DNA from 3 places in the Buttiauxella sp. BIGb0552 genome. Region 3 is predicted to be linked to each of the others. Evidence: predicted binding sites of a transcription regulator. Region 3 holds the regulator's gene; each other region holds the start of a gene.
The links. The regulator PurR, encoded in region 3, represses purine synthesis genes. The targets are predictions, from matches to a motif close to CANGCAAACGTTTGCNTG.
Positions count from the first base shown of each region.

Region 1: a site for PurR is predicted at 8,409-8,426, ahead of pyrD (quinone-dependent dihydroorotate dehydrogenase). Genes of this name have one in related genera too.
Region 2: a site for PurR is predicted at 3,690-3,707, ahead of EDF88_RS17535 (NCS2 family permease). Genes of this name have one in related genera too.

Region 1 is NZ_SODY01000002.1:252,765-262,877, forward strand. Features, by position in the region: gene pqiB (intermembrane transport protein PqiB) at 1-49, opposite strand, end outside; gene pqiA (membrane integrity-associated transporter subunit PqiA) at 39-1,307, opposite strand; gene EDF88_RS06030 (ABC transporter ATP-binding protein) at 1,324-3,231, opposite strand; gene rlmKL (bifunctional 23S rRNA (guanine(2069)-N(7))-methyltransferase RlmK/23S rRNA (guanine(2445)-N(2))-methyltransferase RlmL) at 3,237-5,354, opposite strand; gene EDF88_RS06040 (YcbX family protein) at 5,479-6,591, shown strand; gene zapC (cell division protein ZapC) at 6,588-7,130, opposite strand; gene pyrD (quinone-dependent dihydroorotate dehydrogenase) at 7,304-8,314, opposite strand; gene ssuE (NADPH-dependent FMN reductase) at 8,563-9,138, shown strand; gene EDF88_RS06060 (sulfonate ABC transporter substrate-binding protein) at 9,131-10,081, shown strand.
Region 2 is NZ_SODY01000006.1:69,366-79,478, reverse strand. Features, by position in the region: gene EDF88_RS17545 (LysR family transcriptional regulator) at 1-226, shown strand, start outside; gene EDF88_RS17540 (Na+/H+ antiporter) at 263-1,909, opposite strand; gene EDF88_RS17535 (NCS2 family permease) at 2,169-3,518, opposite strand; gene EDF88_RS17530 (glutathione S-transferase) at 3,930-4,592, opposite strand; gene soxR (redox-sensitive transcriptional activator SoxR) at 4,876-5,334, opposite strand; gene soxS (superoxide response transcriptional regulator SoxS) at 5,413-5,736, shown strand; gene EDF88_RS17515 (YjcB family protein) at 5,973-6,254, shown strand; gene EDF88_RS17510 (ABC transporter substrate-binding protein) at 6,326-7,102, opposite strand; gene EDF88_RS17505 (M20 aminoacylase family protein) at 7,117-8,295, opposite strand; gene EDF88_RS17500 (hypothetical protein) at 9,398-9,754, shown strand; gene EDF88_RS17490 (hypothetical protein) at 10,086-10,113, shown strand, end outside.
Region 3 is NZ_SODY01000001.1:183,136-193,248, reverse strand. Features, by position in the region: gene gloA (lactoylglutathione lyase) at 1-117, shown strand, start outside; gene rnt (ribonuclease T) at 211-870, shown strand; gene EDF88_RS00875 (Grx4 family monothiol glutaredoxin) at 930-1,274, opposite strand; gene EDF88_RS00870 (C40 family peptidase) at 1,637-2,485, shown strand; gene sodB (superoxide dismutase [Fe]) at 2,678-3,259, shown strand; gene EDF88_RS00860 (YnhF family membrane protein) at 3,312-3,401, opposite strand; gene purR (HTH-type transcriptional repressor PurR) at 3,697-4,722, shown strand; gene punR (DNA-binding transcriptional activator PunR) at 4,742-5,653, opposite strand; gene punC (purine nucleoside transporter PunC) at 5,769-6,962, shown strand; gene cfa (cyclopropane fatty acyl phospholipid synthase) at 7,259-8,407, shown strand; gene EDF88_RS00835 (PTS sugar transporter subunit IIC) at 8,615-9,934, shown strand; gene EDF88_RS00830 (glycoside hydrolase family 1 protein) at 9,985-10,113, shown strand, end outside.

The DNA.
Region 1 (10,113 bases), on a different contig from region 3:
ACCAATTTTTCACCTTTGCTACTTTTGCTTCCCCGCTTTTATTTTCCATGCTCAGACGACTCCTCATGAGTTGAATCCGGTGCGCGATCCCAGGACAAGCGAGGGTCAAAGGTCATCGCTGCAAACATTGTCAAAATCACTACTAATGCAAACATCACGGCTCCGATCGCCGGGTAGATACTCATCAATCCTCCCATACGCACCAGGGCCGATAATACTGCTATAACGAACACATCGATCATTGACCAACGCCCGACAAATTCGACCACCTCGTAGATCAAATGCATTCTTTCACTGTCACGCCGACCGTGGCCTTTAGCATCCCAGCACAACCAGGCAATCGCTAACATTTTCAGTGTCGGAACCAAAATACTGGCGATGAAAATAACTCCAGCCACTGGATAAGAGCCTTCGCTCCACAACAAAATAACCCCGGCAATAATCGTCGACGGGATTTTGCTGCCCAGTACTTCAGTTATCATGATGGGCAATATATTTGCGGGTAGGTAAAGCATAATTGAAGTCAGCAGCAGAGCGAGTGTCCATTGCAAGCTATGACGGCGACGAACATACCCTTTGGTTTCGCAGCGCGGACAAATTTCCTGATCCTCTGGCACGATTGCTGTGCAGCATGAACAAGAACGCAACCCCTGACGAAGGCCTGATACACCGACTTTAAGCGGCACCGAAATCGCCGGCTCAGGCGCAATATCATCCCACAGCCAACGCCGGTCCACACACTGGAAAGCCCGGAGTTGCAACACACAGAACAGGCACCACGGAATAAAACTGCTCCCGACACCAATATCGCCATAAGCCATTAATTTGACGAAACTCACCAAGACGCCAGCAAGAAAAATTTCGGCCATACCCCAGGACTTTAGCTGGAATAGGATTCGTGCCAGGCGCTTTTTAAGAGTTAGTGGTAATGCCACCTGGTTAACTAATAACAAAATCGTGATTAAACAGAACGTAGGCACCGCCTGCACAAAGACCATAAAGAAAGTGCCGAGGCTCGCGTAGTCTTCATTGAACATGACGCCTGGAATTTCAAGCAGCGAAACTTCACTGCTGAGTCCTGCTACTTTCATGTTGATGAAGGGAAATAGGTTGGCAAGTAGCAACATAAACAGAGCTGCCAGCGCATAAGCTGTAGGACGTTGACGTGGTGAGGACCACTGAGTAAGAAGTGTTGTACCACAACGTGGACAGACGGCCTTATGGCCGTCCTCCAATACTGGTAGCGCGACCAGTAAGTCACATTGTGAGCATAATATGTGTGAACGATGATGATGCGTGGCACACATATCGTGTCTCCTTGTGTTACGCGCCGTTTTTCAGAGCTTCGAGATATTCCCAGCGTTCAAAAGCCTCTTCCAGTGCTTTTTCTGCCGTGGTCAGGTCGCTCAATGTTTTTTGTGTGACATCGTGTGGCTGGTTAAAAAAATCACCATCCCCGACCTTAGCCTGGATAGCTTCCAGTTCCGCCTCAAGTTGTTCAAGACGTTGTGGTAATTGCTCTAATTCACGTTGCAGGTTATAGCTTAGCTTGCTACTTGCACGTTTAACAACTTCCGCCTTTGCAGGCTGGTTGTTTTGCGCCTTATCTGCCACAGAGTGGCGTAAAGTTTGCGCAGATGCCTGTTGGCCTTTGGCGTCATGATAACCACCGACGTAACGACCAATCTTGCCTTCGCCTTCAAAAATCCAGCATTCGGTAACAGTGTTGTCCACAAATTGACGATCGTGGCTCACCAACATAACCGTGCCCTGGTAACCATCAATCAACTCTTCAAGTAATTCGAGCGTTTCGACATCCAGGTCATTCGTCGGTTCATCGAGAATCATCAAGTTGCTAGGTTTTAGGAATAACTTCGCCAGTAAAAGACGGTTACGCTCACCACCAGACAACGCACGAACCGGAGTCATGGCGCGTTTCGGGTGGAAAAGGAAGTCCTGCAAGTAACCCAGTACATGGCGTGGCTTGCCGTTCACCATCACTTCTTGCTTACCTTCCGCCAGGTTGTCCATTACCGTACGATCAGGATCAAGCTCCGCGCGGTGTTGGTCAAAGTACGCCACTTCAAGCTTGGTACCGCAATGCACGCGCCCGCTGTCCGCTTTCAACTGATCTAACATCAGTTTCAACAATGTGGTTTTGCCACAGCCGTTTGGCCCCACCAACGCGATTTTGTCGCTGCGCTGTACCTGGGCTGAGAAATCCGACACCAGGTTTTTGTTAGCGATCTGGTAAAACACGTTTTCCATTTCAAAGACTATCTTGCCGGAACGCGCCGCTTCACCAACTTGCATTTTGGCGCTGCCCAACACTTCACGACGAGCACTACGTTCGTTACGCATCGCTTTCAAGGCACGCACACGGCCTTCGTTACGCGTACGGCGTGCTTTAATGCCCTGACGGATCCACACTTCTTCCTGCGCAAGTTTGCGATCAAACTCGGCGTTTTGCAGATCCTCAACACGCAGTGCTTCTTCTTTTGCCAATAGATACTGATCGTAATCGCCAGGGTAAGAAACCAGTTTGCCGCGATCAAGATCGACGATACGCGTCGCCATATTGCGAATAAATGAACGGTCGTGCGAGATGAAAATAATGCTGCCCTGGAACTCTTTCAGGAAACCTTCCAGCCAGTCGATAGCTTCGATATCCAGGTGGTTAGTTGGCTCATCAAGCAACAGAACGCGTGGAGAACTCACCAGCGCACGGCCCAGTGCCGCTTTACGCAACCAGCCGCCAGAAAGTGCCGACAGTTCAGTGTCAGCTTCCAGACCTAATTGTTCGAGCACTTCATTAATGCGGCTCTCCAGTTGCCAGAGATTCTGGTGATCAAGAATCTCCTGGATACGCGCCATTTCATTGAGGTTTTTATCGCTCGGGTCGGTCATCACTTTGTGGGAGATATCGTGATAGGCCTTGAGGTACTCGGCCTGCTCTTCCACGCCTTCTGCAACGAAGTCGTAAACCGTGCCCGCGACATTACGCGGAGGATCTTGTTGCAAACGCGCGACAATCAAATCCTGTTCGTAAACCATGCGCCCATCATCAAGCGGCACTTCACGGTTGAGGATTTTCATCAGTGTGGATTTACCTGCACCGTTACGGCCAACCAGACAGACGCGTTCGTTTTCTTCGATATGGAGTTCGGTGTTATCTAACAACGGTGCGTCGCTAAACGACAACCAGGCACCGTGCATACTAATCAATGACATGACAATTAATCCTTGGCTACGTGAGTAACGAGCCAGCAGTTATGAATTTGGCGATTACGGGCAAAATCTGGTGACAAGGTTTTCTGCGTGATTTCCTGAGCACTCAGGCCCAGATTAGCCAGCCCGTCAAAGTCCATTTTGAAGCCACGTTTATTGTTGGAGAACATAATGGTGCCGCCCTGGCGCAACAGACGCTTAAGGTCTTTCATCAACACGATATGGTCGCGCTGGACATCAAAAGATTCTTCCATACGTTTTGAGTTTGAGAACGTCGGTGGATCGATAAAAATCAGATCAAACTGTTCATCGGTTTCACGCAACCAGCCCAGGCAATCAGCCTGAACCAGGCGGTGTGCACGGCCACTCAAGCCGTTAAGACGCAAGTTACGCTCAGCCCACTCCAGGTAAGTACGAGACATATCGACGGTGGTCGTCGTTTTAGCACCACCTAAACCTGCGTGAACTGTCGCACTGCCGGTATAAGCAAACAGGTTAAGGAAATCTTTCCCTTTGCTCATTTTGCCCAGCATTTGGCGCGCAATACGGTGGTCGAGGAACAAACCGGTATCAAGATAGTCAGTCAGGTTGACCCATAGACGAGCGTTATATTCGCTCACTTCCATGAAGTCGCCTTTCTCATCCATTTTCTGATACTGACTTTTCCCTTTCTGGCGTTCACGGGTTTTCAGGATCAGTCGGTTGGATGGCAATTCCAGTACAGACATTGTTGCAGCGATCACGTCAAACAGACGCTGACGTGCTTTATTGGCATCAACCGTTTTAGGCGGCGCGTATTCCTGAACCACAACCCACTCGCCGTAGCGGTCAACAGCAACGTTATAGTCTGGCAAATCGGCATCGTAAATTCGGTAGCATTCGATGCCTTCCTGACGCGCCCATTTATCGAGTTTTTTGATATTTTTGCGCAGGCGGTTCGCGTAATCATCAGCGATCTGGCCTGATTGCGCACCCGTGCTGGTGGCAGATAATTGATAGTTTTTCTGAACACAATCCAGCGGGCCGTTCTTCGCTTTAAACTGGCGTTCGGCACGCAGTTGCAGGCAGCTAAGCAAATCCGGAGATGCGCTAAACAGTGACAAATTCCAGCCGCCAAAATGGTTTTTCATATTGCGGCCAAGCAGGCTGTGCAATGCAATCAGCGCAGGTTCGCTATCCAGACGCTCGCCGTATGGCGGGTTACTGACAACCGTACCAACCGGGCCTTCCGGCAGCGGATTGGTTAATTTAGCCACGTCTTTGACTTCGTAACTGATGATATCGCCCAGACCCGCACGACGGGTATTGGCACGAGCGCGTTCGATAACGCGTGAATCGTTATCCGAACCATAGAAACGCGAAGTATATTCGCCAAGGCCTTTGCGAGCGCGAACCTGTGCTTCGGTGGTGATCTCTTTCCACAGATCGAAATCATGGTTCGCCCAACCAAGGAAGCCCCAATGTTTGCGATGTAAACCAGGCGCACGATCGGTGGCGATCATCGCAGCTTCAATCAACAGCGTGCCGGAACCGCACATTGGATCGAGCAGCGGAGTACCCGGCTGCCAGCCTGAACGCATAACAATAGCTGATGCCAGCGTTTCTTTAATAGGAGCAGCACCAGTGCTATCGCGGTAACCGCGCTGATGTAGACCTTCGCCGCTTAAATCCAGCGCGATGCTGGCGGTATCTTTGTTCAGCCAAACGTTAATGCGCAGATCTGGTTGTTCACGTTCAACGTTCGGACGCGGCAAGTTTTTACGGGTGAAGGAGTCAACAATCGCATCCTTCACTTTTAACGCGCCATACTGACTGTTACGGATAACGTCATTCAGACCACTGAAATGCACTGCAAATGTGGCATCCGAGCCAAACAATGCAGGCCAGTCGATGGTCTGTACACCCAGATATAAATCCAGGTCGCTATAAACACTGCATTCATTTAATGGCAGCAAAATGCGGGACGCAAGACGGCTCCACATCAAGCTTTGATAGAGCAGACGTGAGTCCCCCTGGTAATGTACGCCGCCCTGAACCACCTGGCATGCTTGCGCACCAAGGCCCTCCAGTTCAGTTTTTAATAGCTCTTCAAGCCCACGCGCCGTACTGGCAAACAGAGAATTCATATCGTCACTTAATCAGGTATAAAAAGAAAATTGTGGCGCATTATAGCCAATCCGCCACGCATGTCATAAAGTTGGCCTCTTATATTCTCTTTTTCTTCATTTATGCAAGGAGCGCGTGCGTATCATGATCACCCTATCTCAGCTTTATATTCACCCGGTGAAATCGATGCGCGGCCTTGCGCTCTCCCATGCTCAGGCAACTACCAGCGGTTTAGCTTTTGACCGCATCTTTATGGTGACAGAACCTGACGGCACTTTTATTACCGCACGCCAGTTCCCGCAGATGGTGCTATTTACTCCGGCCATTATTCACGATGGTCTATTTTTGAGCGCGCCAGACGGCAGTTCCGCCACAATACGCTTTAGCGATTTCCGGCCTGAGGCCGCGCCAACGGAAGTCTGGGGAAACCATTTCACCGCGCAAATTGCTCCCGATGATATCAACCAATGGCTGAGCGGTTTTTTCTCACGCCCGGTACAACTGCGCTGGCTGGGTGAAAATTTAACGCGCCGCGTTAAACGTCATGAAGAGGTACCACTCTCTTTTGCCGACGGTTTCCCATTCTTGCTGGCAAATGAAGCATCGCTGCGCGATTTGCAAAATCGCTGCCCGGCGAGTGTAAAAATGACACAATTTCGCCCGAATATTGTAGTCACCGGCGCACAAGCCTGGGACGAAGATAGCTGGCAAGTAGTACGGATTGGCGGCGTAACATTTGATGTCGCCAAACCTTGTAGCCGCTGTATTTTCACCACCGTCAGCCCGGAGCGTGGCCGAAAACACCCGAGCGGTGAACCTCTCGCGACATTACAAAAATTCCGGACCGCACTGGATAATGGTGATGTCGATTTCGGCCAAAATCTGATTGCCCGCAATAGCGGTGTGATTCGTGTGGGTGATGAACTCGAAGTACTGGCGACAAAACCTGCGAAAGTTTATGGCGCAGGAGTGACCGAAGAAACTCTTGAGCCTTTAGAGCAGCAAGAAAGCATGGTGGCGATTGACTGGCAGGGCCAACAATTTCGCGGTAACAACCAACAAATTTTACTAGAACAACTCGAACAACAAGGAATTCGCGTGCCCTATTCTTGTCGGGCCGGGATTTGCGGCAGCTGCCGGATAAAGTTAGTCAGTGGGGAAGTCAAAGCGTTGAAGAAAAATGCTATCAATGATGATGGCACAATCCTTTGCTGTAGTTGTATTCCTGCAGGAGATGTAGAGTTAGCGGGAAACTAAACTGCCTGATCAAGGTTAAGGGCGAGACTTGTTGGTTGCGGCCTTAATCTGTCATTCATCACTTTAATCGCATCACCGAGCTGCATGGTACGGCCAGCAAGTTGCAAGCCTGGCTGCGCTAATAAACAAAGTGCAGCGTTATCACCTGTTTCTACCACCAGCAGATTCACCTGCTGCATATCGTCACTTAACCACACACAGGCTGCATCGCCAGGTATTGGCTGCCAGCATTCCCCATGAGAGAGAAAGTGCCAGCTTTTTGGCATCTGCGGCTTGAGATAACGAATCGCTACGAGTGCATTTAATACCAGTTCAGCGCGCTGCTCTTTGCTTAATATGAGATCACGACATTTTTCTTCGAAAGAGAAAAATAGAGCTGCATCATCAACACAAAACCCAGTATTTTCAAAGGCATCGGGAGTAAGCATTTTACGAGGGAAACGGGAACGGAAAAGCATGCCATTGGCTAAATCGAGCATCATACGATCATGCTCCTCATCATAATACCAACGCCAATTATCGTCCGGTTTAATCCGCATAATTATTTGCCCTTATCCCCATATACCTGCGATTAGAAATATCCTTATCACCGCTTCGTAAATGAACACATTAATAAAAGACCAATATGTTCAAATTAGCAACAATGACGGAATATAAAACAACCGGGACTCAAAATAAAGCCCCGGTTGTCCGAAAGTAAAACATTCAGAGATTACAAACCTGAAATAATTTCTTTAATCAGAGGTGGGCCTTTAAATATGAACCCGGAATATATTTGTACTAAAGAGGCACCCGCTGCCATCTTCTCGCGTGCAGCAATCAATGAATCAATACCGCCAACGCCAATAATCGGCAAGTGACCATTTAATTCTTGCGACAAGCGGCGAATAATTTCTGTGCTTTTTAACTGAACCGGACGGCCACTTAAGCCACCCATTTCATCGCAATATTTCATGCCCTGAACCAGGCTGCGATCCAATGTCGTATTGGTCGCAATTACCCCATCAATATTATGGCGTACCAAACTATCAGCTACCTGGATCAACTCCTCTTCAGAAAGATCCGGCGCGATCTTCACCGCCACAGGTACATATTTATGATGCAATTCCTGAAGCGCTTGCTGCTTATTTTTGATTGCAGATAACAGATCATCCAGCGCATCGCCGTATTGCAGCGTGCGTAATCCAGGGGTATTTGGTGATGAAATATTAATCGCTATATAACCCGCGTACGGATAAATTTTATCCATGCAGATCAAATAGTCATCTTTGCCTTGTTCAACTGGAGTGTCTTTATTCTTACCAATATTGATGCCAAGAACCCCATCAAAATGGGATTTTTTGACATTCTCAACCAAGTTATCAACACCGTGGTTATTGAAACCCATACGGTTAATTAATCCTTCAGCCTCTACAAGACGAAAGATTCTTGGCTTGTCATTTCCAGGCTGTGGGCGAGGCGTTACAGTGCCAATTTCAATGGAGCCAAAGCCCATTGCACCCAACGCATCTATGCACTCACCATTTTTGTCCAGACCTGCAGCCAGGCCTAATGGGTTCTTAAAGGTCAATCCCATACAAGTGACAGGTTTCGACGGCACATTTTGCCGCACCAGCCATTCGAGAGGTGTACCTGATACACGACGCAATTGCTGGAATGTCACTTCATGAGCGCGCTCTGGATCGAGCTTGAATAGGGCTTTACGAACGAAGGGGTAGTACATGAACTCTCCTGGATTCCCGGTATGCAAACCGGGGCCGTATTATCGTCGATAACGTCATTGAATGGAATTGACCTGTGACAAAAAAGGCTGAATCAGCGCAATCGTTTCCCTTACGCCCTGTTGTTATGCGTTTTTTAGCAATTCTTTTCCAGATAAATCATTTAGTGGAATAAGAGTTCTGCGCGAATATCACAGTCAATTGTTATCAATGTTATCTAAAAGCAAACAATTAGTTATAAGGAAACGATATGCGTGTGATTACCCTTGCTGGAAGCCCGCGCTTCCCATCCCGTTCTAGTGCACTGCTGGAATATGCCCGCGAAAAACTGAGCGCTCTGGATATCGAGGTGTGTCACTGGCATCTACAGAATTTCGCGCCTGAAGATTTGCTGTACGCACGTTTCGATAGTCCGGCTCTTTTAGCGCTCATTGAGCAATTGCAGCAAGCCGATGGCGTGATCATCGCAACACCTGTTTATAAAGCTTCATTTTCTGGCGCTCTGAAAACGCTGCTCGACCTGCTGCCTGAACGTGCACTGGATAAGAAAGTCGTTCTGCCTTTAGCCACTGGTGGCACGGTGGCGCACATGCTGGCAGTAGATTACGCATTAAAGCCTGTCCTTAATGCGCTAAAAGCTCAGGAAATCCTGCATGGCGTGTTTGCTGATGACAGCCAGATTGCGGATTACCAGCACAAACCGGTGTTCAGCAACAACTTACAACAACGCCTCGATAACTCGCTGGAAACCTTCTGGCAGGCTCTGCACCGCCGGGATTTCATTGTCTCCTCCCCTTTTAAGACGCAAGGAGTTGCTCATGTTTAACTTTCTGAAACGAACCGCTCCGTGGCTTGCACTCGCAGGAACATTAAGCCTGAGCGCTACACTTCATGCGGCTGATACTGGGCCTGAGCAGCTACGCATTGGTTATCAAAAAGGCTCGGTCAGCATGGTGCTGGCGAAAAGCCACCAGCTGCTGGAAAAAGAGTATCCAAACACAAAATTCCAGTGGATTGAATTCCCGGCGGGCCCGCAAATGCTCGAAGCGCTGAACATCGGCAGCATCGATCTCGGCAGCACCGGCGATATTCCGCCAATCTTCGCGCAGGCTGCGGGCGCAGATCTGGTGTATGTCGGGTCTGAGCCGGCAAAACCAAAAGCCGAAGTGATTCTGGTGCCGGAAAACAGCCCAATAAAAACCGTGGCGGACCTTAAAGGGCACAAAATTGCTTTCCAGAAAGGTTCCAGCTCCCACAACCTGGTGCTACGAGCGCTGCAAAAAGCTGGGCTGAAATTTACCGATGTCCAGCCTGCTTATTTAACGCCAGCGGATGCGCGTGCCGCATTCCAGCAGGGCAACGTTGATGCCTGGGCAATTTGGGACCCCTACTATTCTGCAGTCTTGTTAAACGGTGGCGTGCGCGTGTTAACCGACGGCAGCGAGCTGAATCAGACGGGTTCTTTCTATCTTGCTTCACGCCCTTATGCCGAACAAAACGGTCCGTTCCTGCAACACGTTCTGAAAACATTTAGCGACGCCGATGCGTTAACCCGTAGCCAACGCGATGCAAGCGTTGCGCTGCTGGCAAAAACCATGGGGCTGCCGGAAAACGTGATTGCCACCTATTTCGATCACCGCCCCCCAACGGTGATTACACCTGTCAGCGCCGAGACTGCGGCAAAACAGCAGCAAACCGCAGATCTGTTTTATGACAACCATTTAGTGCCTAAGAAAGTCGATATTCGCACCCGCATCTGGCAACCCTAACCACAGAAATACCCGAATAATTCGAGTTGTAT
Region 2 (10,113 bases), on a different contig from region 3:
CGGTCAGTGGGATTTTCTGGCCGCGATGGTGCAGGCCGGTGTAGGGATTGCGATTCTACCGGAGACTATTTGCCAAAAACTGGATAAAAACACGTTGATGTGGCTGCCGTTAAACAGCGACTTAACGTGGCAACTGGCGATGATCTGGCGCGATGGGGTTTATATTTCGCAAAGTGCGCAGGCATGGATTGCCTGCTGTAAGGAGTTTTGGCCGGTCAGTTCATAGCGCCCTCTCCCCCTGCAGAGGGAGAGGAATAGTCGATTACTGCTGTTCGACCAACAACGCTTCCAGCAAATCCAAATCGTGCAGCAGCTTCATCAACGTCTCATTGCTGATTTTCTGTGTGGCACGTAAATGGTAAAGCTCAGCACGCTCGGAGCGTAGTGCGGCCAGGCGGAATCGGCGCTCAAGGTTCTCTTCAAGCTCACTACTTTCTACATCATTACGCCCGTCAGCCCGGCGGCGTAAGTTCCCGATTACCCGCGAACTGACCTCTTTTAACAGTTGGTCATCGATGTTCTCATTGACGTCAGATTGCAGGCGCTCTTCCATTTTCTGAATTGCGACAATCGCCACTTCAGCCGTTGCCGCACGCGCGGTACGCTCTTCCTGCCGCGCCACTGATTTGTCAGGGACTTCTACATTACGCAGCAAAATCGGCAGCATAATCACCCCGACTAACAGCGAGAATAGAATCACACCCGCCGACAGGAAGATAAGCTCGTATCGTGCCGGGAACGGTGAGCCATTACCCAGAAGCAGCGGAATGGAAAGTACACCCGCAAGCGTAATCGCCCCGCGCACACCGGCAAATGATGCAATACACAATTCGCGGGTTGTGTAGTTACCGAACTCCAACGGACGCTTTTTCATAAAACGCAGGCTGATGCGTTTCATGGTCCACAGCCATAAGAAACGCACACCGATCAGCGCGAAATAGATAAGCCCGACATCAACAAATAACATCCAAAGTTCGACGTTCGGATCGGCATTTGCCGCTGCAATAGAGGTTTTCATGATGCCCGGTAATTGCAGACCCAACAGCAAGAACACCATGCCGTTGAACACGAATTCAAGCATCGCCCAGACACTGTTTGCACGTAAACGCATCGCCAATGGCGCACTGCGCAACACGCCAGAACGGGTAATAGTCATACCCGCAGCAACCGCCGCCAAAATGCCGGAAACGCCGATATGTTCGGCGATCAGGTAAGAAGCAAACGGCAACAGCAGAAGCAGCAGGATTTGCGTTGCGGGTTCGTCACCGCTCCAGCGGCTCATCAGGCGCAGCGATTTACCGTACAGCCAGCTGACTGCAATCCCGGCCAACAGGCCGCCAATCGCTACTTTGAAGAACTCGAGGGTGGCACCACCGACGGAAAACACCATCGTTCCCACCGCCACGGCGACCGCCATTTTCAACGATACCAGGCCGGAGGCGTCGTTCATCAACGCTTCACCCTGCAAGATACCCATGATTTTCTTTGGAATACGCCCTTCTCCGACAATACCGGAAAGCGCCACGGCGTCGGTCGGCGAGAGGACGGCTGCCAGTGCAAAAGCCGGAAGCAGCGGAATGCCTGGCACGAGGAAGTAAATCAGGAAGCCAATACCGACCACGGTGACCAGCACCAGAACCAGCGCAAGGCCGATGATTTCCCGCCCGTGGTTGAGAAATTCGTGCGTCGGCGTTTTCCAGCCATCGGCAAACAGCAGCGGCGGAATAAACAGCACCAGGAAGAGTTCCGGGTTGAAGTCGACATGCAAACCAAAGTGCGGCCAGGCGAGCACAGCACCTATCGCGATTTGCATTAACGGAAGCGGGATCTGGAACGGCAGCATGCGTGTGGCCACCCCAGAAAGAGAAACCACAAGGGTCATGATGAGAATGGTAAAGAAGATTTCCATACTGTCCTTAGTCGAGGTGTTTTGTGAAACCCTTTTTGCAGGATGTTGTGTTACCCAATAGTAAAACAACTTTTTATACCGGAAGGAAACAGGAAATAACTTGAAGTGGTTTTGGGAGGAGTACTCAGAGTTTTTACTCTAAATAATTCAAGTTGCAGCCAGGCGGCAAAGCAGCGACCCCCAGGAGCTTACTAAAGTAAGTGACTGGGGGTCGCGAGTGCAGCCAACAACCCTGCAGCTTGAAGTATGACGAGTAAAATTAAATTGCCCAGCCGCCTGCGTAGAATGCGACCAATGCAATAGCAATCACGACTGTACCGATATTCAGCTTACGCCACTCACCAGAGACGATACGGCCAATCACCAGAGTTGCGAAACCAATCATGATGCCGGTAACGATGTTACAGGTCAGCACGATAAATACCGCAGTAATCAGGCCCGCCATGGCATCAACAAAATCTTCAAAATCGATTTTGCCCACGTTGCTCAGCATCAGCAAACCTACATACATCAGCGCCGGAGCGGTAGCGTATGCAGGAACCAGATAAGAGAGCGGTGAGAGGAACAGAATCAACAGGAACAGCACACCAACGGTGATTGCCGTCAGGCCGGTTTTACCACCTGCAGCAGTACCTGCCGCAGATTCGATGTAAACCGCAGCAGGAGCTGCACCCACCAGGCCTGAGAACACTGAGCTCAGGGAGTCGGTAGTCAGCGCTTTGCCGCCATCGATGATTTGACCGTCTTTATCCAGCAGATTTGCCTGGCCCGCAACGGCGCGGATAGTGCCGGTTGCATCGAATACCGCAGTCATTACCAGCGCCAGAACGCTTGGCAACACCACTGGGTTCAACGCGCCCATGATATCCAGGCTACCGATCAGCGAGTTGCCCGCTTCATCTTTCAGCGAAGGCATAGCGAAAATGCCAGAGAAATGAACGCTTGGGTCAAAAATCAGACCGAAAACAGAAATACCGATAATGGTCAGCAGAATGCCGCCAGGGACTTTCAGTTTTTCCAGACCGATGATCACCGCAAGGCCAATCAGCGACATAATAACCGGGAAGCTATCGAAATGACCGAGCGCAACTGGCAAGCCATCAAGTGGGTTTTTAATTACCAGGCCGACACCGTTTGCGGCAATCAGCAGCAGGAACAGGCCGATACCGATACCAGTACCATGCGCAACACCCATCGGTAAGTTACGCAAAATCCAGCTACGAATACCGGTTGCGGAGATGATGGTGAACAACACACCCATCAGGAACACGGCGCCTAAAGCAACCGGAACGCTGATGTGTTGGCCGAGCACCAGGCTGAAAGCGGTAAACGCAGTCAGTGAAATGGCACAACCGATTGCCAGCGGCAGGTTCGCCCAAAGGCCCATGACAAGAGAGCCAACACCGGCTACCAGGCAAGTTGCCACAAAGACCGCCGCAGGAGGGAAACCTGCTTTACCGAGCATGCCCGGTACAACGATCACGGAGTACACCATCGCGAGGAAGGTGGTTAAACCCGCTACAACTTCCTGACGAACGGTGCTGCCACGTGCAGATATTTTGAACCAGGCGTCAATGCCGCTGGTTGCACGCGGAGAATGATTAGACATAGTGAAAAATCCCCTGAGATTTTTATGATTACATTGGTATGCGTGGTGGACAATCCACTGCTAATTAAACGTTCATACTCTTCATTTTTCGGGTTACGTACTTTCCCGGTAACTCGAATAAGTTGAGTAGATCCCTATACTGCGTTTGTGACAAAAAGGGGCGCCACAAAAAAAGCAAACGTTTAACTCCGCGCATACAAACTAGGCGTCAAAATTAAGGCAAACGATTATCCGGCCTTCTTACATGGATTTTCAACCGAACTTTGCCGCTTTTTGTCGAAAAAGGTATTAGCCGGTCAAAATATCGTCACCTCGTGCGCAAACGTTATCGTCGATGCGCAATTTAGCAACAATGATGCAAGATACTGGTTATAGTTTTTCCTGACTCATAGGATTTTTAAATAGATAAGATCACGGGATCTCAAAGGGCCCACCTTGCTGAATCGCCCGCTGCCAGGCAGGGCGCATTTGCACTTTGCTGTACCAATTCTGCAGATTCGGTAAGTCGTTAATGCCACCTCGCGAGAGCAACGCGATCACCGGGAAACTCATCTGAATATCTGCCGCGCTAAACGCCTGCCCGGCAAACCACGGATTTTGTTGCAGCGAATCTTCGAGATAGCGCGCATGGGTCATAATCTGTTTATTCAAATAAGCCTTTTGCACTCCCTGCCCTAACACCTTCCCCACCGGGCGCAATAACCACGGAACTGGTGCTTTCCCAAGACTGCCGAACACCAGCTTCATCATTAATAAAGGCATTAACGATCCTTCGGCGTAATGCAGCCAAAAGCGGTAACGGAGTTTGTCTTCATTGGTAATAGGTTTGAGGCGGCTTTCGGCGTCATACGTTTCTTGCAGGTATTCAATGATTGCCCCCGACTCCGCGAGGATATTGCCATTATCTTCCACTATCGGTGACTTCCCTAATGGGTGCACGGCTTTTAACGACGCGGGTGCCAGCATGGTTGGTTCGCGCTCGTAGCGAACAATCTGGTACGGCACCTGTAGCTCTTCGAGCATCCATAAAATGCGCTGCGAGCGGGAGTTATTGAGATGATGGACGATAAGCATAAGGTAACCTTTTGTTTAGCAAGATGAGTTAACTATAGGTAAATGTGCAAAGAGTGGAGCATTAAAATCGTTCAAAAAACATTCAAAACCACCTTGAAACCTGGCTGAGCAGAACTACAATTAAGTTGTCAGTGCAATCCGGAACCTCCTGAGAATGTGTAATTGAGGGACGCTGATGTCGGGGGAAACCCTCCTTGCGAAAAGCGGGATAGATCGAAAGACAAAGACCGGGAATAAACTAAAGCGCCGAAGTTGGGCGCTTTAGTTTTGCCTGCTATTGAGGTTAATCATCTTCCAGTAAACGAGCACCCGTCCCCTCTTCACCGAGTTTATCGCCTGGGTTTCGCAGCGGGCAGTCAGCACCCGATAAACAACCACAGCCAATGCAGCCATCAAGTTCATCGCGCAGTGCGGTCAGCATATTGATGCGCCGGTCCAGTTCTTCGCGCCATTGCGACGACATCTTTTTCCAGTCGTTCTTATTAATTTTGTGCCCGTCTGGCAGCACCCCAAACTCTTCACCGATGGTCGCTAACGGAATGCCGATTCGCTGGGCGATTTTAATAATGGCAACGTTTCGCAGCACATCACGCGTGTAACGACGCTGGTTTCCACTGTTTCGTCTGCTTTTGATAAGCCCTTTGCTCTCGTAGAAGTGCAAAGCCGAAACGGCCACGCCGCTACGCTTCGCCACCTCGCCAGGACTGAGTAAGGGTTTAAAGCGCGGTAATTTCTTTTCCATAATGCTCTTTACCTCAAGTTAACTTGAGGAATTATACTCGCTGCCAACAAAACCGGCTAATCGTAATCAGGATGGCTTATGGCACACCAGGACATTATTCAAACTTTGACTGAATGGATTGACGATCACATTGATCAGCCGCTGAACATTGATGTTGTGGCAAAAAAATCAGGCTATTCAAAATGGTATCTTCAGCGGATGTTCCGCACCGTGAAGCGCCAGACGTTAGGTGAATACATTCGCCAGCGCCGTTTGTTGATGGCGGCCAGAGAGCTTCGAAATACCCAGCGACCGATTTTTGATATTGCGATGGACTACGGTTATGTCTCTCAGCAGACATTTTCGCGTGTTTTCCGCCGTGAGTTTGACCGTACACCAACCGATTATCGCCACCACGCCTGATAAAGTGCGTGGAAGAGTTGTTGCCTGACAGCCCGATAAGATGGGTCAGAAAATGCGCCGCAGAACTGGCGATTAAAAGAACAAATGTGATATAGTTCACAAATCCTGTGAGACAGGATTCTTCTTACATTTTCTGTACCCACTCATTCCCCCTGACGGTCCCTGAGCTGTGTTTGCCGCGCCTTGTGTCGCGCTAACCGTTGAGCGTAATGAGTTATGCTTAAGGAACAGTTTTCATGGCGGCAATTACCACCAGCGTTTTACTGATGCGCTGGCCTTTAGTCAGTGCGGTTTTGATGTTTTTAGCCAGCACGTTGAACATCCAGTTTCGCAAATCCGACTATACGTTTTTGGCAATCGTCAGCAGCTTGCTGGGAATCGCTTCTGCTTTGTGGTTTGCGACCGGTTTATTGGGTTTAAATCTGGCCGACTTCCCGGTGATTTGGGCATCGTTTAAAGACATAATGATCGAGATCTCAAGCCATGCACCGCCAGAATGGCCAATGGTGTTGACCTGATTGCCAGGATTAGAATTGATAACGGCCTCATTGTGAGGCCGTTTTTGTTTTTACGAGCAAGTCGCTACACATTACGTCCCGGAATAAATGTCGAAACTAAAGTATTTCGAGGCGAGTTTTTTATACGTTCCATCCGCAATAATCTGGCTTATCGCTCCATTGAGCGCTTCACGTAATTCGGTATCATCCTTTCGCAAACCAATTGCTGCACCGGCACCGAATAGTTCAGGGTCCTGCAGCGCTCCGCCTATCATGGCAAAATCTTTACCCTGAGGTTTATTCAGGAAACTGTATTCCGCCATCACACCAGACAGCACTGCACCATCAATACGCCCGGACTCTAAATCCTGAACGACCAAATCAGCCCCTTGGTAAGCAACGACATTTACGCCAGAATTACGCCAGTTTTTATTAGCATAGGCTTCCTGAGCAGATCCCTGCTCAACACCAATCGTTTTACCTTTTAACAGTTCAAGCTCAGGTTTAATGTTGGTATTTTTATGTGCGACCAGAAATACTGGGCCGTTATAAATTTTATCGGTAAAGGCAACCTGCTCTTTTCGTTTTTCCGTCATATACATCCCGGAAAGAATGGCATCAAACTTTCTGGCTTGCAGCGCAGGAATAATCGCATCGAAATTATTCTCTACCCAAACGCATTTCGCCTGGAGTTTCTCGCAAATAGCATTTCCTAAATCAATATCAAAGCCGACCACCTTGCCACTAGCATCTTTTGATTCAAAAGGGGCAAATGTCGGGTCCACACCAAAACGGATTTCTTTAATATTATTTGCCAATGCCGAAGTCGTCGCCAGCAGAGCAATTAATGGCAGTATATATTTTTTCATATTAGCTCCGGCAGTTAACGACAATAAGTTTGGACTAAGCGGGAAAAGAATGATGCGCCGGTAGAAATAATGTCATCATTAAAATCATACCCCGGGTTATGCACCATACAGCCACCCTTATCGCCCTTCTCTCCATTCCCTAACAGGAAATAACTGCCCGGACGCTCTTGCAGCATAAAAGCAAAATCTTCGCTGCCGGTCGAAGGGAGAACCTTATCGAGCACCGCATCTATACCAAAGAACTCAACGGCCAGCTCTCTGGCAAACGCCGTTTGCTCATCATCGTTTATCAGCACCGGATAGGAGTCGTAGACTTCCACTTCACAACTTGCACCAAAACTTTTAGCGGTAAAATCCGCTAACTCTTCAATTCGTTTAATCAGCAGATCGCGGATCTCCGGCTTCATCGCGCGCACGGTCAATTCCATCACCGCAGTATCTGGGATAACGTTGGAAGCAATGCCCGACTGGAATGTTCCCACGGTAACAATCGCGGTTTCACCCGGCGTGACATTACGAGAAACTATGGTTTGCAGTGCGGTAATTAACGCAGCTCCAGTGACGATGGGATCGACAGTACGATGTGGATAAGCACCGTGGCCGCCGTAACCTTTGATGGTAATTTTTACCGTATCCGCCGAGGCCATAAAATTGCCTGAGTAGAACCCGAGCTTCCCGGTCGGCAAGCCTGGCATATTGTGGAGGGCAAAAACTCGGTCGCAGGGGAAGCGGTCGAATAATCCGTCTTTAATCATTAAATCTGCACCGCCAATCGCTTCTTCGGCAGGCTGGAAAATGAGGTGGACGGTGCCATTAAACTCGCAGGCATTTGAGGCAATATATTTCGCTGCAGCTAATAAGATGGTGGTGTGGCCATCATGTCCGCAGGCATGCATTTTGCCAGGAACTGTACTAGCCCAGGGTAAATTGGTTTCTTCAAAAATAGGTAGCGCATCCATATCAGCACGCAGGCCAATAGATTTATTCGAATCCCCTTTTTTCAAAGAACCCACAACACCAGTAGTGCCAATTCCTCGTGTGACTTTATATCCCCAGGATTCAAGTTGCTTTGCTACTAAATCGCTGGTTTTAAACTCTTCCAGACTTAATTCTGGGTTTGCATGCAGATAATGACGTATTGCAATCATCTCATCTTCTGATGCTTTTATTTCTGGAATAACGAAATCCGTCATGCTGCGCTCCGGTGGAGTTATAAGTGTTTGTGTTTGCATAAACAACTTAGCTGGATAACGTTTTAATGCAAGCAGGATTACTTATGATGCGGAGTAATACATTCAGATTATTAATAAATCGCCAATGTCATTTTATTCACGTTAAAAACAAAAAACCCCGCAAGCGGGGTTTTTTGTTAATTCTAAATGCCAGAACCATTATCAGAATGGTTCTATTTACCTGATAGCCAAGGTTAATTAAAAATTAATTAAATTTCAATTTGTTACATTATAAAAACGTTAGTTTAGTAACGTTTTTAGTAAAAACATTGAGCATCAAGCCCCTCAAACTTTACATTTACCTCTCCCCTCTCTGAAAGACTGTTAAGAAGGGACATGGATAAATGTACGATACTTCACGTATGAGTTTGAATGCGAAAGTCCGGTAGATGCTTGGGAAGCATAGCAATAGCTGCTTAACAGATGTCATATGTGACTTACCCATTAAGATGACTTTTCAGGACAGGCTTACTTTTTACTCTTAAAGTAACAAAGCTGCTTTAGTACTATGGTCATTCCTGAGGGAAGTCTATAGTCCTTTTAAGGATGTTGCATACTGAAACAATCAAGACTGCGAAATTGCATCTGACTTGACTACCCATTCGCATTTTACTTGACCAGCATTGGTAATCCCCCCGAGGAACCTGGGCACAAAAGCGAACGTGACTGAACAGCCGTTCTGTTCCAAGAGCGGAAATAGCTAACATCGAGGTGTGCTGATCATCTGGAAGCAGGTCAAGCTGCTGCAGTCCCTTTCCTTGAAGTCGTAAGAGAACTAGAACCAGATTTAATCCTAGTTCTCGGGCACAAACTATGGGATCACGTTCCAGATCTACCCGAGGAATGGGCGGGTAAATGGTGAAGCGTAAAACATCCATGCGGTGGAATGGCTTATGCTGACTCAATTGCTGGGTTTAACAAAGCCATCAATATAGCAAGAACGAGGCGAAACACTTGTAGTCCAATCGTTATATCCTAACGATACAAAAAAAGGTTCATTAAAAATTTCGATACAACCGCGAGCATATATACGACGGGCTATGCCCTTTCAAAGGGAGTCAGAGTGAAACGAAAACTTATCAAGCGTAATAAGCAGTTTCTTTCTAAAATGTACCGCAGTAGTAATCTGACTATCGTCGAAATACTGGCAGTTAGACGTTTTTATACTGAAAAAAGAATGCAGGACAGAGAAGAAAACCGCTACGGTTCGCAACCGCATTTTGACAGCCATTTAACCCGCCATTTTGCTGATGGTAGTAAGCTCGTTGCAATGTATTCTCCGCGGGGTCGATTTTTGTTTTATCAGTTTTTCAACCGGGAAGAACTGGACGAATCAGCTTGCCGTGCAAGAATAGATACCGAATTTACTGCTCTCATTGGACAATTTGGCGATACCTTAAGAACACTTGCAAACCGATGAAAAACGCTTACTTCCCTGATCTCATACCCGTGCGGTTGATGGCCGCACTGATTTGGAGATCAGAACATGAAAAGACGCGCATTGCGCCGCCACCATATGTGGCGAATGAAGCACAATCGTAGTACAGATAATGATAACGGTGATGGAGGTTTACGCCATCGGGGAATTCACTATCGCACCCCGAAATCCTGTTCCTGCTGGATGTGCGCTAATCAACGCAAGCATCATGGTCCATGCATTCAGGAGTTACCTGCCATTGCGAATTACAACGAGGATTAAATGCACTATTACAGATGGGGGCGGTTCAGGTGACCTTTAAAGGAGCCTGAATATGTCAATTAAACACCGCGTTAAAGACC
Region 3 (10,113 bases):
CGTGAAGCTGGCCCGGTAAAAGGCGGCTCCACCGTTATCGCTTTTGTTGAAGATCCTGACGGCTACAAAATTGAGCTGATCGAAAGCAAAGACGCAGGTAAAGGCTTGGGTAATTAATATCCTGTTACGGGTGCTCTCTGCGCCCGTTAGCTTCCCTTGTTAAAATTTGCCATAATACGCGCTGCTTTTTCCCCGTATTAAGAGATCCTGATGTCTGACAACACGCAACTGCATAGCCTGTGCGACCGTTTTCGTGGTTTTTATCCGGTAGTAATTGATGTTGAAACCGCCGGGTTTAATGCTAAAACCGATGCTTTACTTGAAGTCGCAGCCATCACGTTAAAGATGGATCAAGACGGCTGGTTATCGATTGACGAAACCCTGCATTTCCATGTTGAACCTTTTGAAGGCGCAATTCTTCAACCTGAAGCGCTGGCCTTTAATGGTATCGACCCGCATAACCCGTTGCGTGGTGCAGTGAGTGAATATGACGCGCTGCACGCCATTTTTAAAATGGTGCGCAAAGGCATTAAAGACAGCGGTTGTAACCGCGCGATCATGGTCGCCCATAATGCGACATTCGATCACAGCTTTATGATGGCAGCGGCAGAACGTGCTTCTTTAAAACGTAACCCGTTCCATCCATTTGTGACCTTTGACACTGCTGCACTTAGCGGGTTGGCTCTCGGCCAGACGGTACTCGCTAAAGCGTGTATTGCCGCTGGTATGCCATTTGACAGCAGCCAGGCGCACTCGGCTCTATATGATACTGAGCAAACCGCCGAGCTTTTTTGCGAAATCGTTAACCGTTGGAAACGACTCGGTGGCTGGCCACTCCCCTTACCGGCTGAGCCAGAATCCGAAGCATAAAAAAAGCGACCTTAACAGGTCGCTTTTTATTTCACTCCAGGTCTGACTCCAGTTGCAAATTACTCTGCGTCTGGCTCTTCAGATTTATGCTTGGCAGCAGATTCTTTAATCAGTGCCTGCAACTCGCCACGCTGATACATCTCAATAATGATGTCGCAGCCGCCAACCAATTCACCATCAACCCACAGCTGCGGGAAAGTAGGCCAGTTAGCGTATTTTGGCAGCTCAGCACGGATGTCTGGATTCTGTAAAATATCAACGTACGCGAAACGCTCACCACAAGCGGATAGCGCCTGCACAGCCTGGGCGGAGAAGCCACAGCTAGGCAGTTTCGGAGAACCTTTCATATAAAGAAGAATTGGGTTCTCAGTAATCTGTTGTTGGATTTTTTCAATAGTGCTCATTGCTTGCTTCCTCAAACCAAGTGCTGGCATTAGTCTGCCATTGTAGCGATTGACGCCCTCTCCAGAAAACACCATTTTTTATAGGGCTTTTCTGTCATACGCGATGGAGGGACAACATGTATCAAGAATAACACTTTTCCCGCCACTGAAAATCAGCAAATGACCCTAAGCCTGATCAATAAATAGCCTTGCAACCATTAGTTTGGTTAATTTTTTTGCGTCCGGTAACGAAACAGCAAGACGAATAGTAAAAGGTTATTAACTTTATCGTGCTTAATAGATTAGAATCGGCGGGTTTCGCAAAATCATACACGGGCATGATGGTTTTTCTCATGCATTCATTTTCACCAGGGGATTGTCGAGTGGCGCGGATAACAAAAATTTCTATCACGCTCTGTGCTCTGCTATTTACCTTGCCGTATACACCATTGACGCATGCGTCTGAGCACGCTCGTCCCGTGGCTGCGCAAAAAGCGCACGTTGTTAAAAGCACAACGAAGAGCACAGAAAAAAGCAGTAAGAGTAAAACCACTACCACCAGCAAAAAAAGCACCACCTCAGTCAAAACAGCCAGCAAGAAAAAAGAAACAACTGCCGCAAAAAGTAAAACCGCCCAAAATGCCAGCAGCGCTAAAACAAAGAATCTTGCAAAAAACTCCCGCAATAAAACCTCTAAGCTCGCAAAAGTCCAGCCTGTTACTTTCACCGAAAAATGCAGCAAGCCGCGTAAAGGCCATAAAGCGCATTGTGTAAAAGTTAAATCAGAGCAGCCAACGACGATTGCTGCGGCGCATAAAGTCCGTGTGCAAAAAGCACAAAAAACGGCAATGAACAAATTGATGGGCCAGATAGGCAAACCGTATCGTTGGGGTGGCACCTCGCCGGTTACCGGTTTCGATTGCAGCGGTCTGGTTTACTACGCATACAAAGATTTAGTGAAGTTCCGTATTCCTCGTACCGCTAACGAGATGTATCACCTGCGTGATGCCTCATCTGTAGATCGTGGGGAGCTTGAAACTGGTGATTTGGTCTTCTTCCGCACCCAAGGTCGGGGCACCGCTGACCATGTTGGCGTGTACGTGGGCAACGGTAAATTTATTCAGTCACCGCGTACCGGACAAGATATCCAGATAACCTCACTAAGCGAAGACTACTGGCAGCGCCACTATGTCGGTGCCAAACGCGTTATGACCCCTAAAACAATTCGTTAAACTCTATTTATCGAAAACCTGCGCCTGCCCTTCCCTGGGCAGGTGAGTTCCCTCTTTTGCTTATCCTTTCAATTTGTTACCCTAAACCCGCACTAAAAGTGATGTTTAACAATAGATACCCAAAATAATTCGAGTTGCATCGCAGCCAACAAAGATGCAGCTCGAAGTATGAAGGGTAATAAGGAGTCAGCAATGTCGTTCGAACTACCTGCACTACCATATGCAAAAGATGCTTTAGCACCGCATATCTCCGCCGAAACTCTGGAATACCATTACGGTAAACACCATCAAACCTATGTCACTAACCTGAACAATCTGGTTAAGGGCACTGCGTTTGAAGGTAAAAATCTCGAAGAGATCGTTCGTACTTCCGAAGGCGGCGTGTTTAACAACGCAGCACAGGTTTGGAACCACACCTTCTACTGGAATTGCCTGGCACCAAATGCTGGCGGTGAACCAACTGGAGAGCTTCTGGAAGCCATTAATAAGTCGTTTGGTAGCTTTGCTGAGTTTAAACAGCAGTTCACTGATGCAGCTATTAAAAACTTTGGCGCTGGCTGGACCTGGCTTGTCAAACAAGAAGATGGCGCTCTGGCGATTGTCTCTACCTCAAACGCGGGTACCCCACTAACAACAGCGGCAACACCGTTATTGACTGTGGATGTGTGGGAACATGCGTACTACATCGACTACCGCAATGCTCGTGCTGGCTATCTTGAGCATTTCTGGGCGTTGGTGAACTGGGAGTTTGTTGCTAAGAATCTGGCAGCATAAAACCTAAAATATATGGGCCGCGATTGCGGCCCATTTTAATCAGAGCGATGTATCAGTGCAGTACGGCGGTTAACGCGCCACACACAATCAGTGCCAAAACAACAACCGTGGTCATGATTGAAAATTTCAGATCGGTACTCATTAGCAAACTCCTTTTATTACCCTACAATCGGTGTGTCGGCTTGATTTTCCCACAATCAGACATAAAAATCCCCCTGGTTTTAACCTGATATCGCTTTTCCCTCTTTCACTTTTCTCCTGGATAGGCCAAAATCCCACGCTAATTTATTGCGTACCATCTACTCAACGCCCTCCTCCCGTTTTATGTCGCAATCCCGGCATACCTGCAACCTTAACGTTGCCTCAGGAGTTGGCGTACGCAAACGTTTAACACATTGGTTATCAGGGGTTTACGATATGGCCCGGAGTGAAATTTAATGGCGACAATCAAGGACGTAGCGAAGCTCGCAAACGTTTCCACCACAACCGTATCACATGTGATTAACAAGACCCGTTTTGTGGCGGAAGAAACACGTAACGCGGTCTGGGCGGCAATCAAACAATTGCACTATTCGCCGAGCGCCGTCGCGCGTAGCTTGAAAGTTAATCACACCAAAACGATTGGTTTGCTAGCCACTTCTAGCGAAGCACCCTATTTTGCCGAGATAATCGAAGCTGTCGAAAATAGCTGCTTTGAAAAAGGCTACACCCTGATTTTGGGTAATGCGCACAATAATTTCGAAAAACAGCGCGCCTATTTATCCATGATGGCGCAAAAGCGCGTCGATGGGCTGCTGGTGATGTGCTCTGAATATCCGGAATCATTACTGACTATGCTTGAAGAGTATCGTCACATCCCAATGGTTGTGATGGACTGGGGCGAAGCCCGCGCAGATTTCACCGACTCCGTTGTCGATAATGCCTTCCACGGTGGCTATCTGGCTGGACGTTATTTGATTGAACGTGGTCACCGCGAAATTGGTGCAATCCCTGGCCAAATGGAGCGTAATACCGGTGGCGGCCGCCATGCTGGTTTTATGAAGGCGCTGGAAGAAGCTGGGATCGCTATTCCTGAGAACTGGATTGTGCAAGGTGACTTTGAACCTGAGTCAGGCTACCGCGCCATGCAGCAGATTATCGGTCAGTCTCAGCGCCCTACCGCAGTATTCTGCGGCGGCGACATTATGGCGATGGGCGCAATTTGTGCTGCTGATGAAATGGGTTTACGCGTACCGCAGGATATTTCCATTATCGGTTATGACAACGTGCGTAACGCTCGTTATTTCACACCGGCATTGACCACCATTCACCAGCCGAAGGACTCGCTGGGTGAAACAGCTTTCAATATGCTGCTGGATAGAATCGTCAATAAACGCGAAGAGTCGCAATCAATTGAAGTACATCCGCGCCTGATTGAACGCCGTTCTGTGGCTGATGGCCCATTCCGCGATTACCGCCGCTAAAATAGTCAATGGAGCCTGTCTAAGCAGGCTCCTGCAACCACTCCTGATTCATCGTCTCACTATCCCCTAAATACTCCAGCAGCCAGGCCAGAGCTGGCGAAGCATCATTTTGCCGCCATGTCAGGCAACATGCCGCGTCCGGGAACGGGTTATCGAGCGTCAGCTCACTCCACTGCCCTGAAGCCAACCACGGCTTTGCTATATGCAATGGCACCATACCAATACATAAACCCGCGCTAAGACAATCAGAGCCAGATTCCCAGTCTGGAACCACAACTCGACGCTGGTTATCCAAAAGCCAGGTAATACGCTTCGGTAGCGAACGGGAGGTATCTTCCAGTACTAACGACGGCCAGGCTCGCAGATCATCATCACTTAAGGTTCCGCCCTGCTGTGCCAGTGGGTGATTTGATGACACCACACAGCGCCAACTCAACGTCCCCATATCGCGGAACGCATAACGCCCCCCGACAGGAATAGCTTGTGTCGCACCAATCGCGACTTCAACTCGCCCATCAGCCAGCGCATCCCACACGCCGTTAAACACTTCCTGGAATATACGCAGTTCGATATCCGGAAAATGACGATAAAAATCCAACACCAACTGACGCGTTCGTTCAGGTTTAACGATGTTATCAACTGCGATAGCCAGGTGCCCGCGCCATCCATTTGCGATCTGTTGACACTGCTGCCGTGTCGTCATCATTTTTTTGATAACAGAGCGGCCTTCTTTCAGGAAAAAGACGCCTGCGGGGGTTAATTCAACATCCCGATGGCGACGTTCGAATAACGGAACCGCTAACCAATCTTCAAGTTGCCGTACCGTATAGCTGATAGCTGACGGAACGCGGTGCAGCTCTTGTGCTGCACCACTGAAGCTGCCATTGCGCGCTACCGCATCTATCACTTCCAGCGAATATTCTGACCACATTTCTCTGCTCACAAAATTTTTGAACGCAACCTACAAATATTAGCGTTTCACAAGCCTATTTGCACTCCGTACACTCTCGCGGCGATCAACCTGCAAGATAAAACAAGAGAAAATTATGCAACCATCAAAAGGATTTCTTATCTGGCTGGCTGGATTAAGTGTTCTGGGCTTCCTTGCCACAGACATGTATCTGCCTGCTTTCGCTGCCATTCAGCAAGATTTACAGACCGATGCCTCCGCCGTTAGTGCGAGCCTGAGCCTGTTCCTTGCGGGCTTTGCGTTTGCCCAGTTAATGTGGGGGCCGCTGTCAGACCATTTCGGACGTAAACCAGTTTTGCTGGCCGGTCTGAGTCTGTTCGCCGTCGGTTGTATTGGAATGTTGTGGGTAGAAAGTGCCACCGCTCTGCTGGTCCTGCGCTTCGTTCAGGCCGTTGGTGTTTGTTCTGCCGCGGTAAGCTGGCAGGCACTGGTGACCGATTACTACCCGGCAAACCGCGCAAATCGTATTTTTGCAACGATTATGCCGCTGGTTGGTCTGTCTCCTGCACTGGCTCCACTTTTGGGTAGCTGGATTTTGACCCACTTTGACTGGCAGGCGATTTTCGCCACACTGTTTGCCATCACGCTGGTGCTGATGATCCCAACTCTGCGTCTGAAACCACGTACCCAGCATCACCCGCAAACAGAAGACAATAAAGTCAGCTTTATGTCGTTACTGCGCTCTCGTGTATATAGCGGCAACGTGTTGATTTACGCAGCTTGCTCTGCCAGCTTCTTTGCCTGGCTGACCGGTTCTCCGTTTATTCTGAACGATATGGGTTACAGCCCGGCGGCAATTGGCCTGAGCTATGTGCCGCAAACTATCGCCTTCCTGATTGGTGGTTATGGCTGCCGTAGCGCACTGCAAAAATGGCAAGGCAAGCAAATGCTGCCGTGGTTGCTTGCGTTATATACGGTGAGTGTTTTCGGCACCTGGGCGGTATCGATAAGTGGACACGCGAACCTGACCATGCTGCTCATCCCATTCTGTATCATGGCGATTGCCAACGGGGCGATTTACCCAATCGTTGTTGCTTCTGCACTGTTGCCTTTCCCACAAGCCACAGGTAAAGCCGCTGCGCTGCAAAACACGCTGCAATTGGGCCTGTGCTTCCTGGCAAGTTTGATGGTGTCATGGTTGGTCGCTACTCCACTGCTGACAACCACCAGTGTCATGCTGGTAACAATTGTTCTGGCCATGCTGGGTTATCTGCTTCAGCGTCATAAAAATGCCGAAGTCTGGCAACCGGCTGAATCAGATGCACATTAAGATTAAAATTGCTCAACCTCAACATGGTTAGCTTGCTAAGAATATGTGATTGAATCACCGCTTAAGCGAGCCTATACTCATAAACGGCTCAACAAATAACACCATAATAATCACATTAAAACGGGAGCCTTTTGGCTCCCGTTTTTGTTTTACAGCTGTTTTTTGGGGCGCCAAGCCCCCTTTCTCTGTTCTACGTCGGATATCAGGCACACGGAATTTTCCGTGACATTTCTCACATGCCCAAAATAGCGTCTACGCTGTTTTAAGGTTCCTCTCACATTGGTGATGGAGAAGCTATGAGTTCATCGTGTATAGAAGAAGTCAGAATAAGAAATAACCCGTGGTATCGGATTGTGAACGATATGCTCACGCGGGCAGGGGTAGAAATTAATGGCCCACGCCCCTTCGATATACAGGTTAAGCATCCCGATTTTTTTAAGCGTGTTCTGCAAGAGGGTACACTGGGTCTTGGTGAAAGCTATATGGACGGCTGGTGGGACTGCGAACGACTGGATATTTTTTTCCATAATGCCATTCGCGCCGGACTTGAGCGGCAACTCCCCCACCATTTAAAAGACACGCTACGTGTAGCCGCCGCGCGCTTAGTTAATCTGCAATCCAAAAAACGCGCGTGGATAGTCGGTAAAGAACACTATGATTTGGGCAATGACTTATTTAGCCGCATGCTTGATGAACATATGCAATATTCCTGCGGTTATTGGAAAGACGCTACTACGCTAAGTGATGCACAAAACGCCAAGCTTAAAATGATCTGCGATAAGCTGCATCTTGAGCCAGGAATGACGCTACTTGATATTGGTTGCGGCTGGGGCGGTCTGGCAGAATTTGCTGCCCGGAATTACGGCGTAGCCGTTCATGGTGTAACCATCTCCGCCGAACAACAAAAATTGGCGCAAGAGCGTTGTAGCGGGCTTAACGTTAATATTGCACTGCAAGACTATCGCGAACTGGATATGCAATTCGACCGCATTGTTTCTGTCGGCATGTTCGAACATGTTGGGCCGAAAAACTATGCCACCTATTTTAATGTTGCCGACCGCAACCTAAAACCCGACGGTATTTTCCTGCTGCATACCATTGGCTCGAATAAAACCTTTAACGGTGTTGACCCATGGATAGACAAGTACATTTTCCCTAATGGCTGCCTGCCATCAGTGCGCCAGATTGCCGATGCCAGCGAAGGTCATTTTGTGATGGAAGATTGGCACAATTTTGGCGCCGACTATGACAAAACATTGATGGCCTGGCATGAACGCTTCAATAACTTTTGGCCGGAAATTGCAGATAACTATTCAGAACGATTCAAACGCATGTTTAGTTATTATCTGAATGCTTGTGCCGGTGCCTTCCGTGCACGTGATATCCAGCTCTGGCAAGTCGTCTTCACTCGTGGCGTCGAAAACGGTTTACGGGTTCCGCACTGATTTCCACCCCGGCTCCGCCGGGGTAAATTCAATCCTTGCAAACATGTTGCATTTTCTTAACAAAATGTGAGTCCCTTCACGTTTCCTGCGCTACTTTCTTCACGAGTTTGATCCCGTTAACACTTATCTCTTTATTCATTGGAAACCGGTTTCCATGTTGTTTCACAATCAGTCCACTTTCCAAAAAACAATAGCAAGGATACCGCCATGAGCATGTACCAAAAAATGGTCAATGTGATTGAGCAAAAAGTCACGCCAATGGCAGGAGCAATGGGCTCTCAGCGCCATGTCATCGCCATTCGCGACGGTTTTATCTCCGCCCTTCCGTTTATGATCATCGGGTCTTTCTTGTTAGTGTTTATCTTCCCGCCATTCTCGCCAGACAGCAGTTGGACTTTTGCGCGATCATGGCTGAATTTCTCTCTCACCTACCGTGAACAGTTAATGCTGCCGTTTAACCTCAGCATGGGTGTGATGACGTTCTTTATTTCTGTCGGTATTGGCGCAAGCCTCGGGAAGCACTATAAGCTCGACCCGATAATGACCGGCTTACTGGCGTTTATGGCCTTTTTACTGGTCGCCGCACCGTATAAAGACGGGCAGATTTCAACGCAGTACTTCTCCGGCCAGGGCATTTTCACCGCGCTGATCACGGCGATTTACGCCAGCGAAATGTACGCGTTATTAAAACGCCACAACATCACCATCCGTTTGCCGAAAGAAGTGCCGACAGGCGTTGCGCGCTCATTTGAAATTCTGATTCCGGTTGTGGTGATTGTTGCCACCTTGCACCCGCTGAATTTATTTATTGAGTCAACCACAGGGATGATTATTCCCGAAGCGATTATGCATCTGCTGGCGCCGTTAGTTTCCGCATCCGACTCGCTGCCTGCGATTTTGATTTCCGTCTTTATCTGCCAGATTTTGTGGTTTGCCGGTATTCATGGTGCGCTTATCGTCACCGGGATCATGAACCCGTTCTGGATGGCTAACCTTTCCGCTAACCAGACCGCTCTGGCTGCGGGCAATGTCCTGCCGCATATCTATCTGCAAGGTTTCTGGGACCACTATTTGCTGATTGGCGGTGTTGGGTCAACGCTGCCACTGGCATTCTTGCTGTTACGTAGCCGTGCGATTCATCTGCGCACCATCGGCAAAATGGGCGTGGTGCCAAGCTTCTTTAACATCAACGAACCAATTTTGTTCGGCACACCAATCATCATGAACCCGATGTTCTTCTTGCCGTTTACTTTGGTACCAATGATTAACGCAACGCTTGCTTATATCGCCACAAAATTAGGTTGGGTTGCACAGGTTGTCTCGCTGACGCCGTGGACCACGCCGGCACCTATTGGCGCTTCATGGGCTGCAAACTGGGCGGTAAGTCCCGTAATCATGTGCCTGATTTGTATGGTCATGTCGGCTGTGATGTATTACCCATTCCTGAAGGCTTACGAACGCACCCTGCTGAAACAGGATGAAGAACGTAATACGCAGGAGAATGACAGCCCGATTACAGCAAACTGATATTTTTTATTGCCTGCCCGGATGGCAGGCACGTCAAACGAGGAACGAAAATGAAATACGTATTTCCTGATAATTTTTGGTGGGGCAGCGCCAGTTCAGCACCGCAAACTGAAGGTGAAACGCTCTCTTTTGGCAAGTCTGCCACCATTTGGGATCAGTGGTTTAAAGAACAACCAACC